2 regions of the Streptomyces sp. NPDC028368 genome follow, and region 2 is predicted to be linked to the other one. Evidence: riboswitches for the same ligand, from Rfam matches in the RefSeq annotation. Region 2 holds a riboswitch; the other holds the start of a gene.
The links. Region 2 has a riboswitch for cobalamin ahead of ACZ4S3_RS09250 (ribonucleoside-diphosphate reductase subunit alpha). Riboswitches for the same ligand answer to the same signal wherever they lie in the genome.
Positions count from the first base shown of each region.

Region 1: linked by a shared signal. The riboswitch ahead of nicT (Nickel transporter NicT) and the one ahead of ACZ4S3_RS09250 (ribonucleoside-diphosphate reductase subunit alpha) in region 2 are both predicted to bind cobalamin.

Region 1 covers NZ_JBVHTY010000002.1:162,549-169,967, forward strand. Annotated here, with positions in the region: gene ACZ4S3_RS04270 (DoxX family protein) at 12-563, shown strand; gene ACZ4S3_RS04275 (VOC family protein) at 638-1,138, shown strand; gene nicT (Nickel transporter NicT) at 1,271-2,413, opposite strand; cobalamin riboswitch at 2,412-2,658, opposite strand; gene ACZ4S3_RS04285 (alpha/beta fold hydrolase) at 2,705-3,571, opposite strand; gene ACZ4S3_RS04290 (MarR family winged helix-turn-helix transcriptional regulator) at 3,721-4,248, opposite strand; gene ACZ4S3_RS04295 (nucleoside/nucleotide kinase family protein) at 4,424-5,080, opposite strand; gene ACZ4S3_RS04300 (cupin domain-containing protein) at 5,127-5,636, opposite strand; gene ACZ4S3_RS04305 (TetR/AcrR family transcriptional regulator) at 5,790-6,371, shown strand; gene ACZ4S3_RS04310 (methyltransferase) at 6,509-7,419, opposite strand, start outside.
Region 2 covers NZ_JBVHTY010000003.1:471,774-479,192, forward strand. Annotated here, with positions in the region: gene ACZ4S3_RS09240 (transglycosylase domain-containing protein) at 1-127, opposite strand, end outside; gene ACZ4S3_RS09245 (ribonucleotide-diphosphate reductase subunit beta) at 218-1,273, opposite strand; gene ACZ4S3_RS09250 (ribonucleoside-diphosphate reductase subunit alpha) at 1,273-3,696, opposite strand; cobalamin riboswitch at 3,858-4,004, opposite strand; gene ACZ4S3_RS09255 (GNAT family N-acetyltransferase) at 4,111-4,614, opposite strand; gene ACZ4S3_RS09260 (Uma2 family endonuclease) at 4,758-5,345, shown strand; gene mctP (monocarboxylate uptake permease MctP) at 5,434-7,125, opposite strand; gene ACZ4S3_RS09270 (DUF3311 domain-containing protein) at 7,122-7,391, opposite strand.

The DNA.
Region 1 (7,419 bases), on a different contig from region 2:
GAGCGCTCGCCATGACATCCCCCCTCAGCACGATCCAGACCCCCCGACTCGGAGTGGACACGCGCCACGCTCCGTCTCCGCACGGCTACGACGCCGGCCTGCTCGTCCTGCGCATCGCGCTCGGGCTGACGATGGCCGCCCATGGGGCCCAGAAGCTGTTCGGCTGGTTCGGTGGTGGCGGGCTGGAGGGGACCGGGCAGTTTTTCGCGATGAGCGGCTATCCGTCGGGCAAGACGATGGCCCTGGTGGCGGGGCTGACGGAGACGCTCGGCGGGCTCGGACTGGTGCTCGGGCTGCTCACACCCCTCGCGGGTGCGGCGGTCGTGGGCACGATGATCAATGCTCTGGTCGTGAAGTGGGGCGGCGGTTTCTTCGCGCCCAAGGGCGTGGAGTACGAGCTGCTGCTGACCGCGGGCGCGGGCGCGCTGGCGCTGACCGGCCCCGGGCGTTACGCCGCCGACCGCCTGGTGCCGGCGCTGCGCGCGCACCGGCTCGTCTACGGCGTGGTCGCCTTGGTGCTCGCCGCGGTGGTCGCCGGCGGCGTGCTGCTGGTCCGGAAGTAACCCAGGCGGAAGCACGCAGCAACAGTAAGGCCGGGGCGCCCTGGGGGCGTTGCGGCGGGAGAGGGGAGAGGGTCTTGTCCGTACGACGTCTCAATCACGCGGTGCTCTACATCCGCGATGTGGCGCGGTCCGTCGCCTTTTACACCGAAGCCCTCGGGCTCACGCTGGACATCGAGATACCCGGGCGCGCCGCCTTCCTCAGCGCTGCCGGCTCGCTCAACGATCACGATCTGGGGCTGTTCACGGTGGGGGCGGACGCGCCGGGCCCCGAGGCGGGCCGGGCCGGTCTCTACCACCTGGCCTGGGAGGTCGGCACGCTCGGCGAACTCGCCGCCACCGAGGCCCGGCTCGCGGCCCGCGGCGCACTGGTCGGCGCCACCGACCATCTTGTCTCCAAGTCCCTGTACGCCAAGGACCCGGACGGCAACGAGTTCGAGGTGATGTGGCGGGTTCCGCGGGAGGACTGGCCGGGTCCCGACGAGCCGAACCGGCTGCGCCCGCTCGATCTCGCGGCCGAGCTGAAGCGCTGGGGGCCCGACCTGATGACGGGCGCGGCCGCCGGCTCGGCCACCTGACGGGCCGCGGGGGGGGTAGGAGGGGGGAGGGGGACGGGCTGGGCGTACGGACCCGCGAGCCGGGCCCGGGGGCCGGACCTGCGAGCGGCGGGCCCGGGAGCCGGCCCCGCGTTCCGGGCCGGCAGCCGGCGCCTAGGAGCCCGACCCCGCCCGCGCCGCCCAGCGCTTTTCGACCCCGGCCAGGCGCCAGTACGCCAGCGCCGCCGCCCACACCACCACGAACAGGCCCACGATGATGAAGCCGACGTTGTCGAGGTCGAGGGTGGAAATCCAGCTGGTCACCGGGTCGTTGAGGCCCAGTTTTTCGTGCAGGACCGTCACCAGCTCGATGGTGCCGATGAAGAAGGCGACCGCGATGGACAGGCCGGTGATGGTGAGGTTGTAGTAGACCTTGCGCACCGGGTTGGAGAACGCCCACTGGTAGGCGAAGTTCATGAACGTGCCGTCGAGGGTGTCGAAGAGGCTCATGCCGGCGGCGAACAGCAGCGGCAGACACACAATCGCGTACCAGGGCAGCCCGGCCGCCGCGCCGCTGCCCGCCATCACCATCAGCAGCACCTCGGTCGTGGTGTCGAACCCGATCCCGAAGAGGAAGCCGAGCGGAAACATCTGCCCGGGGCGGGAGATCGAGCGGGTGAACCGGCCCAGGAAGCGGTTCATGAAGCCGCGCGAATCGAGCTGCTGCTCCAGCTCGGCCTCGTCGAACCGGCCGGCGCGCATGCCGCGGAAGACCCGCCAGATCCCGGCCATCGCGATGAGGTTGAGGGCGGCGATGAGGTAGAGGAACACCCCCGAGGCCGTGGTGCCCAGAGTGCCCAGGACCTGGTGGGTACGTGACCGGTCGTCGAGCAGCGCCCCGGCAAGGTGGGTGCCGCCCGCCACCAGGGCCGCCATCACGACGACCACGCTGGAGTGGCCGAGCGCGAACCAGAAGCCCACCGAGACGGGCCGCTTGCCGTCGGCCATCAGCTTGCGGGTGGTGTTGTCGATGGCTGCGATGTGGTCGGCGTCGAAGGCGTGCCGCATGCCGAGGGTGTAGGCGGTGATGCCGAGCCCCACACCGAAGGTTTCTTTGCCCACGGTGTAGTGCTGCGGGGCCACCAGGAGGAAGAGCATGCCGAAGGCGACGACATGCAGCCCGGCTATGACGGCTATCAGGCCCGCGGTACGGATGGTGTCCTGCCGGCGCCAGCGGAACGTGGCGGAGGCAGGGGTGTTCGGGGTATCGGTGGACAGGGCCATCCGGCGGTCACGCTCCAGCACCTCGTGGATCAGTTCGTGAGATGCCGTGGCCGGTCTCCTGGCTTGGGGGTACCTCCCTGCTCCTGAAGAGCTCGGGGGAGGGTGGACGCGTCCGGCCCGCCTTCCCGGCCGCGGGCTGCGGTCAGTGGCGCCGTACGCGCGCAGGCGCATACGGAAAGGGCCGGAAACTCCCCGATCACAGTGGCGAGGGCCGCTCCGGCCTGGGACCACAAGGTCCGTCACCGGTCTTCCCGAACACCACGGCATGACCACTCTAACCGCCGTCCCGCAGCGGTATCGACGGCCTCGGAGGGCTCGGCGCCATCAGTGGGCCACGGAGGGCGGGGAGGACAGCGAGGACAGGAAGACGCGCAGTTCGTGGTCGTAGAGCGGGGCGTTCTCCAGATTGACCATATGAGCCGCGCCCGGTATTCGGACCCTGCGGGCGCCCGGGACGGCGAGGGTGATCGCATGGGCGTTGGCGGCGATGTCCGTACTGTCGAGGTCGCCGTCGAACACCACCGTCGGCACGCGTATGTCGGACAGCCGGCCGGCGGCGCCGACCTCGATGGGCATCCCGGCGCCCATGCCGTCGGCGTGCACCTCGACCGTTGCCGCGGCCGCGGCGCGCATCCGCTCGCGCAGCCCGGGGTGGACGTCGGACGGACCGCGGTGCGGGCCGTCCACCCACATCCGCAGGAAGTGCTCGACATATTGCTCCATGCCGTCCGGTGCGCCGATCGCCGCCACCTGTGCCCTGATGTGCTCCAGGAGGAACGGGTCGGTGAAGGCGCGGCCGCTGACCCCGGGTGAGGCGAGCGCCAGGGCGCTGACCCGCTGCGGGTGGGCGAGGGCGGTGTCGAGGGCGACCCGGGAGCCGTGTGAGAGGCCGACGAGGACGGCGCTTGGGACGTCGAGGGCATCGAGGAGGGCGCACAGATCGTCGTGGTTGGCCCAGTCCCCGGCCACCGTGGAGGACAGGCCGTGACCGCGGGAGTCGTACCGGATCACGCGGTGGCCGGAGCCCACCAGCCAGGAGAACTGCTCGTCCCACATGCGCTGGTCGAGCATGCCGCCGTGCAGCAGCACCACCGCCGGACCCTCGCCGGCCGTTTCGTAGAACAGCTCACCGTCCCTGACCGGCACGGTGCCGTTGTCGAGCTCGGTCCAGGCGCTGAACGGGTGGGTCATTCTCTGTGCGTTCCCTTGGTGAGCGGTGGCGGGGCGGAGGGTGGGGGAGGAGGGGAGTGGGAGGAGGGGAGAGGGAGGAGGGGAGAGGGGAGGGGGGGAGAGGGGAGGGGGCGGATGCGTGAACGGTGTGGGGGTGTCGGCGGCTGGGGCTATTCCGGCTGGTTGTCCTGGTTGTCGGGATCCTCTCGGGTAACGCCTGAGCCGTTCGCCAGGTGCCGGAATTCCTCGCCGAGTCGGTCGAGTACACGAAGGGCCGTCGAGATGTCCTGTGCGGACAGGTCGGCCAGCCCGCGGCGCAGCTCGGTGGCCTCGGACTCCTGGATCCCGCGTATCACCTCGCCGCCCTCGGCGGTGAGCTGGATCAGGGACGAGCGGCGGTGTGCGGGATTGGGGGCCGTCACCACCAGGCCCAGCTCCGCCGCGTGGTTCACCCAGCGCTGCACCGGCTGCCGGTCGAGCTCCATGGTGCGGGCCAACTGCGGCACGGTCCGGGGGCCTTCGCTGCGCAGCGCATCGAGCAGTGCGTGCTCGCCTGCGGTCATGCCGGTGCCTTCCAGCTCGCGCTCCACCGCGCGCACGATCGTGCGGTGCAGGGGCCACAGGCGCCGTATGACGTCGTACAGAAGCTTTTCGGCCGGGGCCGGTTCGTCGCCGTCATCCGGCTTAACGACACTCATGATGTCATGATGGCATCGAAGGTGTCGTTTGGGAAGGGGCCTGCCGCGGAAGGCTGTTGGTGAAGCGCCAGACAGGTTGGTGAAGTGCCAGGCGGACCGAGGGCGGGAGGGGGGCGGGGGTGGCGGTGTCGTTGGGGTGGGGCGCGCCGTCCGTTGTGGGTCTGCTGACCGACGCCTAGGAGAGCCGGGGGGCGGGGGCTTCTTCGGGGGTGAAGGTGACGATGAGGTCGGCGCGGTCGCGGGTCGCTGCCACGGTGCGGGCGTTGGCCTCGTCCGAGGTGCGGACGAAGTGTTCGGCGTCGGGGCGTGGGCGGCCGAAGCGTTCGTGACGGTCAACCAGGCGCCGGATCCGTTCCGGGGTGTCCAGGTCGACGTACCAGACCTCGTCGAGCAGGGCGCGGATACGGGTCCACGGCGCGGAGTCGAGGAGGAGGTAATTGCCCTCGGTGACGACGAGGGGGATATGTGGCGCTACGGGGATGCTCCCCGCGACCGGCTCCTCGATACGGCGGTCGAAGGCCGGGGCGTAGACGGCGGTGTCCGCTTCCGGGGAACGCAGGCGGGTCAGCAGTGCCGCATATCCGGCGGGGTCGAAGGTGTCCGGCGCGCCCTTGCGGCCGATTCGGCCCAGGCGGTGCAGCTCTGCCTCGGCGAGATGGAAGCCGTCCATCGGGACGAGTACGGCCTGTCCCGCCAGCTCCGCCACCACATGGGCGGCGAGAGTGGACTTGCCGGCGCCGGGCGGGCCCGTGATGCCGAGCAGACGGCGGCGGCCGGGGCGGGCCGAGGCGGCGAGTCGGCGGGCGCGGGACAGGAGGTGCTGGGGATCCATGGTGGGTCCATGGTGCCCGAAGGGTGGCCGGTTGCCAGGGGGAGTCTCAGACTTGGTACTCCATCCCGTAGGGGGCGCCGATCTCATTGAGACGGGTGAGGTCGGGGTGTCCGTCCTTCATGACCACCGGACCGGCTTCGTGCATGGCCTCCACGAACTCCTCCCAGCCTCCCGGTGACGAGATCTGCAGGCACCGGGCGGGTGGCTGGGAGACGCTGCGCAGGGCGTGCGGTACGCCGCGGGGCAGCAGGGTGCACATGCCGGGAGTCAGGCGGTGGGTCGTGCCGTCGATGTCGGCCTCCATCTCGCCCTCCAGGACATAGAGGAATTCGTCGGCGTCGTGGTGGACGTGTGGCGGGATGTCGATGGCGAGCTGGTTCTCCAGGATGGAGAGCCGGCCCTCGGTGTCGTTCCTGCGGGCCTTTACGGCGAATCCGGGAGGGAGCGGGACCCGTCCGGGGCGCCGTTCGCCGGCCTGGAGCACGAAGAAGCGTGCCTTGGGGTCTGCGGGCTCCATCGGGTCCTTTGTCTCCTGGGGCGCTGTCTCCTGGGACATGGTGATCGCTGATCCTCTCCGGGGTCGGAAGGCGTGGACGTGGCCAGATGCCGAGACACATGTGGGGGAAGAAGTGGAAGGAAGGCAGAAGCGGAGTGGAACCGGAACCGGAATCCGATTCCGTTTCATCAGCGTAGCAGTAGCATCGGCGATGTGGCAGCCTCCTCGACCTCCTCCGCACCGCAACGCAGGCCCCGTGCCGACGCCGAGCGCAACCGCGCCCGGGTGCTGAACGCCGCACGCGAGGTGTTCCGTGCGCGCGGCGACGAGGCGCAGATGCCCGAGGTTGCCCGAGCGGCCGGCGTCGGCGTCGGTACGGTCTACCGGCACTTCCCGAACCGCGCGGCCCTGATCGCCGCCGTGGGGGAGCAACGGCAGGCGGAAATCGTCGAGTTCGGGCGTACGGCCTGCCTGCCGTGTGCCCAGGCCGCGGAAGGGCTGGCCGCGTACATCGGGCACATCGGGGAGGTGCTCAACGCCGAACGCGGGCTGTCCGCGTCCATCGAGGCGGCGTTCGGGTCCACCGAGCCGGCCGGGGAGGGGCGTACGGGAGCCGAGGCGGTCGCCGCCCAACTCCTCGCCCGCGGCAAGGAGGAGGGCACCGTACGGGCGGATGCCGAGGTCGCGGATGTGGTGATGATCGTGTGCGGGCTGGCCGCGGTGATCCGGCATGACGCGGGGGACTGGCGCCGCTATGTGCGTAACGCGTGCGCGGGTCTGCGGGCTTCGAGCTGAGCGCGAGACCGGGGCCGGCCGCGACGCCGGGACCGGGGCGGGACCGGCCGTGAGGCCGACACGGGGACCGACAGCGCGACCAGTCGGCGATACGCGCCCGGCCGGCGATACGCGCCCCGGCCGCCGGCCCTACCGGGTCAGTTCGCCGCGCCCAGCCGCCACAGGGAGGTGACCTCGGCCGAGCGGGCCACGTGGAGCGGGTCGGAGGTGTCGCGGGCGCGGGGATGGCGCGGCGTGATGTCGAGCCGGTCCAGGACGGTGAGGCCGCCGCGGGCGAAGGCGTCGAGGAGTTCGGCGCGGGGCCGCAGCCCGAGGTGCTCGGCCAGGTCGGAGAGGATCAGCCAGCCCTCGCCGCCCGGCGCCAGATGCTCGGCCAGGCCGCTCAGGAAGCCGTACAGCATGCGGTTGCCCGGGTCGTACACCGCGCGCTCCACCGGGGACGTCGGTTTGGCGGGTACCCAAGGGGGATTGCAGACGACCAGCGGGGCGCGGCCGGCCGGGAACAGATCGGCCTCGACCAGCTCCACCTGCCCGGCGACGTCCAGTCGTTCGATGTTCTCGCGGGCACATGCCAGCGCGCGCGGGTCCTGGTCGGTGGCCACGATCCGCCGCACCCCGCGCCGCGCCAGCACCGAGGCCAGCACGCCGGTACCGGTGCCGATGTCGAACGCCAGCTCCTGGCCGGGCAGCGGCGCCTCGGCCACCAGGTCGACGTATTCGCCGCGGGCCGGCGAGAAGACGCCGTAGTGCGGATGGATCCGGTCGCCGCCGAGCGCCGGGATCTCGACGCCCTTCCTGCGCCATTCGTTGGCGCCGATGAGGGCGAGCAGTTCGCGCAGGGACAGGACGGAGGCGACGGCCGCGGGCTCCGCGGTTTCCTGTGCCGCCGCCGGGCCGTATGCCCTGGTGCAGGCCTCGCGGACGTCGGGCGCGCGGTGCAGCGGGACGGCGTAGGAGGCGTCGAGGGGGATCAGCAGCATGCCCAGGATGCGGGCGCGCTGGTTCTGGGCGGCGCGGTGCAGGTGGAACGCCTGGGTGACGTCGGCGG
Region 2 (7,419 bases):
CGATCCCGAAGGTGCTGAGCACCAGCCGCCATGACGGCAGCCAGCGGCGCAGCCCCCGCCGCCCCTGGCGCGGATAGTCGATGACCCTGCGACGCACCGGGCGACGCTCCTTCTTCGTACCCCTCATGCCCACTTAGATGGGGCGGCATCGGGCCCCGGTTGCCGTTCCGGCCGCCCGCTAACCGAATGCTCATATTTGGCGGGCGGCCGGTGGTGGCTAGAACTCGTCGTCGAAGGAGACCGAGCCTTCCACGGCCACCTGATAGGCCGAGGCCCGGCGCTCGAAGAAGTTGGTCAGCTCCTGGACGTTCTGCAGCTCCATGAAGGAGAACGGATTCTCCGAGCCGTATACGGGTGCGAAGCCCAGCCGCTGCAGCCGCTGGTCGGCGACGCACTGGAGGTACTCGCGCATCGACGCGGTGTTCATGCCCGGCAGGCCCTCACCGCACAGATCGCGGCCGAACTGCAGCTCCGCCTCGACGGCCTCCTTCAGCATGTCCACGACCTGCTGCTCCAGCTCGTCGTCGAAGAGATCGGGCTCCTCGGAGCGGACCGTGTCCACGACCTCGAACGCGAAGTTCATGTGCATGGTCTCGTCGCGGAACACCCAGTTGGTGCCGGTCGCCAGGCCGTGCAGCAGGCCGCGCGAGCGGAACCAGTAGACATAGGCGAACGCGCCGTAGAAGAACAGCCCCTCGATGCAGGCCGCGAAGCAGATCAGATTGAGCAGGAAGCGGCGGCGGTCGGCCCTGGACTCCAGGCGGTCGATGCTCTCGACCGAGTCCATCCACTTGAAGCAGAATCCCGCCTTCTCCCGGATGGACGGGATGTTCTCCACGGCGGCGAAGGCGGCGGCGCGGTCGTCCGGGTCGGGGAGATAGGTGTCCAGCAGCGTCAGGTAGAACTGGACGTGCACGGCCTCCTCGAAGAGCTGCCGGCTCAAGTACAGCCGGGCCTCGGGGGAGTTGATGTGCTTGTACAGCGTCAGCACGAGGTTGTTCGCGACGATGGAGTCGCCGGTCGCGAAGAAGGCCACCAGCCGGCCGATCATGTGCTGCTCGCCGGCCGAGAGCTTGGCGAGGTCGGCGACGTCGGAGTGGAGGTCGACCTCCTCCACGGTCCAGGTGTTCTTGATCGCGTCGCGGTAGCGGTCGTAGAAGTCCGGGTACCGCATGGGGCGCAGCGTCAGCTCGAAGCCCGGGTCCAGGAGGTTCTTGGTGCCGGTGGTGGCCGTGTGCGCGGCGGCCGCGTTCGTCTCGGGTGCGGTGGTCATTATTGGCAGGCCTCGCAGGACTCGGGGTTTTCCAGGGAGCAGGCGACCGCCTCGGGGTCGGCCACCGGCAGCTGGGCGGGAATGGACGCGGCGCGCGCGGACTGGGCGATCCGGGTCGCCGGACGGGAGCGCAGGTAGTACGTGGTCTTGATGCCGCGCTTCCAGGCGTAGGCGTACATCGAGCTGAGCTTGCCGATGGTGGGCGACGCCATGAAGAGGTTCAGCGACTGGCTCTGGTCGAGGTACGGCGTACGGGCCGCGGCCATGTCGATCAGCGCGCGCTGCGGGATCTCCCAGGCGGTGCGGTACAGCGCCCGGATCTCCTCGGGGATCCAGCCGACGTCCTGCACCGAGCCGTTCGCCTCGCGCAGCGCGTCACGGGTCCGCGCGTCCCACAGCCCCAGAGCCTTGAGCTCCTCGATCAGATAGGCGTTGACCTGCAGGAACTCGCCGGACAGCGTCTCGCGCTTGAAGAGGTTGGAGACCTGCGGCTCGATGCACTCGTACACGCCCGCGATGGAGGCGATGGTCGCGGTCGGCGCGATCGCGAGCAGAAGCGAGTTACGCATTCCGGTCGCGGCGATACGGCTGCGCAGGGCCGCCCAGCGGTCCGCCCAGCGGGGCTCGGCGTTCGGGTAGTGGTCCGGGTGCAGCACGCCGCGGGCGGTGCGGGTCGCGGACCAGGCCGCGTGCGGGCCGTGCCGCTCGGCGAGATCGGCGGACGCTTCGTACGCGGCGAGCATGATCCGCTCGGAGATCCGGGTCGACAGATCCTGCGCCTCGGCCGAGTCGAAGGGCAGCCGCAGCCGGAAGAAGACGTCCTGCAGGCCCATCAGGCCCAGACCCACCGGGCGCCAGCGGGAGTTGGAGGCCCCGGCCTGCTCGGTCGGGTAGAAGTTGATGTCCACGACGCGGTCGAGGAAGGTGACGGCCGTACGGACCGTGGCGTCCAGCCGCTCCCAGTCCATCTCGCCGTTCTCACCGAGATGGGCGGCGAGGTTCACGGATCCCAGGTTGCAGACCGCGGTCTCCCCGTCGTCCGTCACCTCCAGGATCTCCGTGCACAGGTTGGAGGAGTGCACGACCTTGCCGGGCTCGGCGGTCTGGTTGGCGGTGCGGTTGGCGGCGTCCTTGAAGGTCATCCAGCCGTTGCCGGTCTGCGCCAGGGTGCGCATCATCCGCGAGTACAGGACCCGGGCCGGGATCTGCTTGAGCGCCCGGCCGTCGGCCTCGGCCTTGCGGTACGCGGCGTCGAACTCCGCGCCCCACAGGTCCACCAGCTCCGGCACATCCGACGGCGAGAACAGCGACCAGTCGGCGTCCGCCTCCACCCGGCGCATGAACTCGTCCGGGATCCAGTGCGCGATGTTCAGGTTGTGCGTACGGCGGGCCTCCTCGCCGGTGTTGTCGCGCAGCTCCAGGAACTCCTCGATGTCGGCGTGCCAGGTCTCCAGGTAGACACAGGCGGCGCCCTTGCGCCGGCCGCCCTGGTTGACCGCCGCGACCGAGGCGTCCAGCGTGCGCAGGAACGGCACGATGCCGTTGGAGTGGCCGTTGGTGCCGCGGATCAGCGAACCGCGGGCGCGGATGCGGGAGTAGGAGAGGCCGATGCCGCCCGCGTGCTTGGACAGCCGCGCCACCTGGTGGTAGCGGTCGTAGATCGAATCCAGCTCGTCCAGCGGGGAGTCCAGCAGATAGCAGGAGGACATCTGCGGGTGGCGGGTGCCGGAGTTGAAGAGGGTGGGGGAGGAGGGCAGGTAGGAGAGCGTGCTGGTCAGCCGGTACAGCTCTGCGACATCGGCCAGCGCCCGCGCGGAGTGGTCCTCGGCGAGGCCGCAGGCGACCCGGAGCAGGAAGTGCTGCGGGGTCTCGATGACCTGACGGGTCGTGGGGTGCCGCAGGAGGTAACGGGAGTGCAGGGTGCGCAGCCCGAAGTACCCGAACCGGTCGTCGGCGCCGTCCGCCAGGGACTTCGCCACCAGTGCGTCCAGCGCCTCCGCGTGGGTCCGTACGAACTCCGCGGTCCCGTCGGCGATCAGGCCCTCGCGGTGACCGGTCGCGACCGAGGCGGCGAAGCCGGTGGCGCCCTGGCCGGCGGCCTCCTCCGCGATGGCGAGGGTGAGCAGACGCGCGGCAAGCTTGGAGTACTGCGGCTCGTCGCCGATCAGGCCGGCCGCGGCCTCGATGGCCAGCGAGCGCAACTCGGCCTCGTCCGAGCCCGGGTGACGGCCGCGCAGCGCGGCGGCGGCCACCTTGCCGGGGTCGGTCGCGGTCAGGTCCGCGGTCAGCTCGGTCAGAGTGCGCAGCAGGGCGGCGCCCGGCCCGCCGGTACCCGGAGTGCCGTCGGCGGAGGTGTCAGGTGTGGCCACCGCGGGCTGCACGACCTCGGCGTCTGACGCGGGCTCCGTTGGCGCGATGGTCACGTGATGCTCTCCCTCACTCGGCGGGGGCCGGGAGGGCGCGGCGCGACGGGCGCACGCGGGCATGCCGCACCCCGTGACGCTCAGGGGTGCGCGGGCACACCGCGCGGCGTCCACCTGCCCAACCCTCGGGGCCCGGACGTATCGACGTCCGCACCGATGGCGGCGCGGGCGTGCTGTCGGCAGGTCCTCGGACTTCCTGGGCGCGTGAGCTGGCCGTACGGCTACCTGGGCGCGCTCGTACACCGTTGCGGGACAGTCCCGGATTCGCACCGGATTCCCCTGCGGCGACAGCGAGCACGAGCATACATCTTGTGCTGCTCTCCGCATGCACCCCCACATCTTGTGTCGCTACCTCATACCACTCCTACAGGTGTGCGAACGGCCATCGGCCGCTGCAGGGCCCGGAAATGCCGCTCAGGCCGGCTCCCGGGTGAACGCCCAGAGCGTGAAATCCGGTATCGGATCCCAGTCCCGCTCCTGGGCGCGCGCGAATCCCAGGCGGCGGTAGAGCCGGTGGGCGGGCAGCAGGTGCGGCAGACAGGAGAGCACCACCGCCCGCAGCCCCAGCCCGCGGGCCCGCTCCACACACGCCGTCACCAGCGCCTCACCGATGCCCCGCCCGCGTCCCTCGGCCCGCACCGCCAGCATCCGGAACTCCCCCTCCCCGGGGCCCGCCAGCTCCGCATACGGGCTCCCGTACGCGGCAAAAGTCACCGCCCCCAGCACCGCCCCACTCGCCGTGTCCACCGCCACCAGCACCTCGGCGTGCTCCGCCCGATGAGCGACCTTCCGCAGCTCGGCGGCGTACGTGTCGTTCTCCCCGAAGGTCAGTAGCCCGTCGGCCAGATAGACCTCCACCAGAAGGTCACCGACGAGGCCGAACTCGGCTTGCTGGGCGGGCCTGATCGTGATGTCCATGGGGTTCAGTGTGGGGGGTGGGTCTGACAATCAGGCGACCGTGGCAGCTCTCTCTGAGGTGACCGAGCGGTGCCTGTCGGTGGCCTCGGCTATCGTCGTTTTTACGTTCCCAGCTCCGGCCGACAGAAGAAGGAGAAGACCTCATGACCGCGCTCGCTGACCGGCCGCACGTCATGGACACCGGGCACTTCGAAGAGGTCGCCCGGATATTCGCCCGCCTGGAAGAAGGTGCACGGCTGGAACTCATCGACGGGCAGGTCAGGAGCAAGCTCATGCCGGACGGGGATCACGGGCGGATCATCCAGTGGCTGACGCGTATCTGCATGCAGCACCGGCCGGAGCTCTGGCTCGATGCCACCCAGGGCTTGAAGGTGCAGCCCTACCGAGGCGGCCGTGCCCGCCCTGACGGCTCGCTCGCGCCCAGTGAGGCCTTCGTGGGGCAGGGCGAGTGGGCGGATCCCAGCCCCGTGCTGATGGTCGTCGAGGTCACCTCGCACGACTCCGACACTGACCGGCGCGACCGTGTGGAGAAGGCACGCGCATACGCGGAGACCGGCATTCCGCTCTACCTGCTGATCGACCGTCAAAAGTGCCAGGCGGTGGTCTACAGCGAGCCTGACGGCGCCGGCTACGAGAACGTTCATACGGCGCCGTACGGCAAGACGCTCCACCTGCCGGATCCCGTGGGCATCACGCTCGAGACCGAGGCGCTCAAAGACTGGGTGAACTGACCCCGCGGGCAGAGGCCCATGAAACGCCGAAGGGCCGCCGCGTTCCCCGGGGAACGCGGCGGCCCTTCGGCGTGAGCAAGCCGCCGGCTCAGTGCCCCGCCGGCGCCCCCTCCGCAGTCTTCGGCAGCTCCGCCGTGACGCCCTTGTCGCCGGCGTCCGCGGTGTAGTCGGCGGGGCTGGTCTCGTCGACGCCCTCCGGCGCCTTGACGGCCTTCAGGACGAAGGTCAGCACGACCGTCACCACCACATTCAGCACAAACGCGGTCAGACCGATGTAGCCGATCTCACCGATGCCGGGGATCTCCTTGCTGGAGCCGCCGAAGTGGGCCTGGGTGGGGCTGGCCACGCCGTATGCCGCGAGGGTGCCGTAGAGCATGCCGACCGCCCAGCCCGCCAGCAGCGCCCAGCGGTGGAACCAGCGGGTGAACAGGCCGCCGACCAGGGACGGCATGGTCTGCAGGATCCAGATGCCGCCCAGCAGCTGGAAGTTGATGGCGACGGTCTTGTCCATGGTGAGGACGAAGACGAGCGCACCCACCTTCACCAGCAGCGAGACCAGCTTGGCGACCTTGTGCTCCTGCTCCGCGGTCGCGTCCGGCTTGAGGAAGTCCTTGTAGACGTTGCGGGTGAAGAGGTTGGCGGCGGCGATCGACATGATGGCCGCCGGTACGAGAGCGCCGATGCCGATCGCGGCGAAGGCGACGCCGGAGAACCAGCTGGGGAACATGTCCTCGAACAGCTGCGGAATCGCCAGCTGCGGGTTGCCCTGGATGTCCGTACCGGCCTTGATCGCCATGAAGCCGAGCAGCGCCAGGAAGCCCAGCATCAGGGAGTACAGCGGCAGGATGGTGGTGTTGCGGCGGATCACGTTGCGGCTGCGCGAGGACAGCGTGGCCGTGATGGAGTGCGGGTACATGAAGAGCGCCAGCGCGGAGCCCAGCGCCAAGGTGGCGTAGGCCCACTGCGCGTGCGGGCCGCTCGTCAGCTCGCCGCGGGGCTTGCCGGGGACGGCGCCGGGCTGGGCGAACGCCTTGCCCGCCGCGTCGAAGATGTGGTCGAAGCCGCCCAGCTTGATCGGGATGTAGATGATCGCGACGGCGATGACCAGGTAAATCAGGCCGTCCTTGACGAAGGCGATCAGGGCGGGCGCCCGCAGGCCCGAGGAGTAGGTGTAGGCGGCCAGCACCGCGAACGCGATCAGCAGCGGCAGGTCCTTGACGAACCAGTTGGTGTTCTCGCCGCCGCCGACACCCATCACGTCCAGGACGGCCTGGATGCCCACCAGCTGGAGAGCGATGTACGGCATCGTGGCGAGGATGCCGGTGAGCGCCACGGCCAGCGACAGGCCCTTGGAACCGAAGCGGCCGCGCACGAAGTCGGAGGTGGTGACGTAGCCGTGCTTGTGCGAGACCGACCACAGGCGGGGGAGGAAGGTGAAGATGAGGGGGTAGACCAGGATCGTGTACGGGACGGCGAAGAAGCCGGATGCGCCGGCCGCGTAGATCGCCGCCGGGACGGCCACGAAGGTGTACGCGGTGTAGAGGTCACCGCCGAGCAGGAACCACGTCACCCAGGTGCCGAAGCTGCGGCCGCCCAGGCCCCATTCGTCGAGGTTGGCGGACTGTTCGGCCTTGCGCCAGCGGGCGGCCAGGAAGCCCATGACCGTCACGGCGATGAAGAAGAAGATGAAGACGGCGAGTGCGACGCCGTTGACACCGCCGGTGGGCGCGGCCGCGAGGTGCGTGGCGGGGGTGTGGGCGGCGGAGGCGTAGAGGCTCACTTGGTCACACCATCCTTGCGGGCGCGCTTCTCACGCTGCACCAGCTTGTACGCAAGCATCGTCAGCGCGGTCGAGATCAGCACCCACAGCATCTGGTACCAGTAGAAGAACGGGATCCCGATCAGCGTCGGCTCGATCTTTGCGTACGAACTGACCCACAGCATCGCCACGAACGGAGCGAGCAGGCACACCGCGGCCACCACCCGCGTGGGTGTGACGATCCGTCTGGGCTCCGGGGGCGCGGCTGCTGGCGCTGACTCTGGCATGGCGGGGCTCCGTCCGTGGCATTTTCTC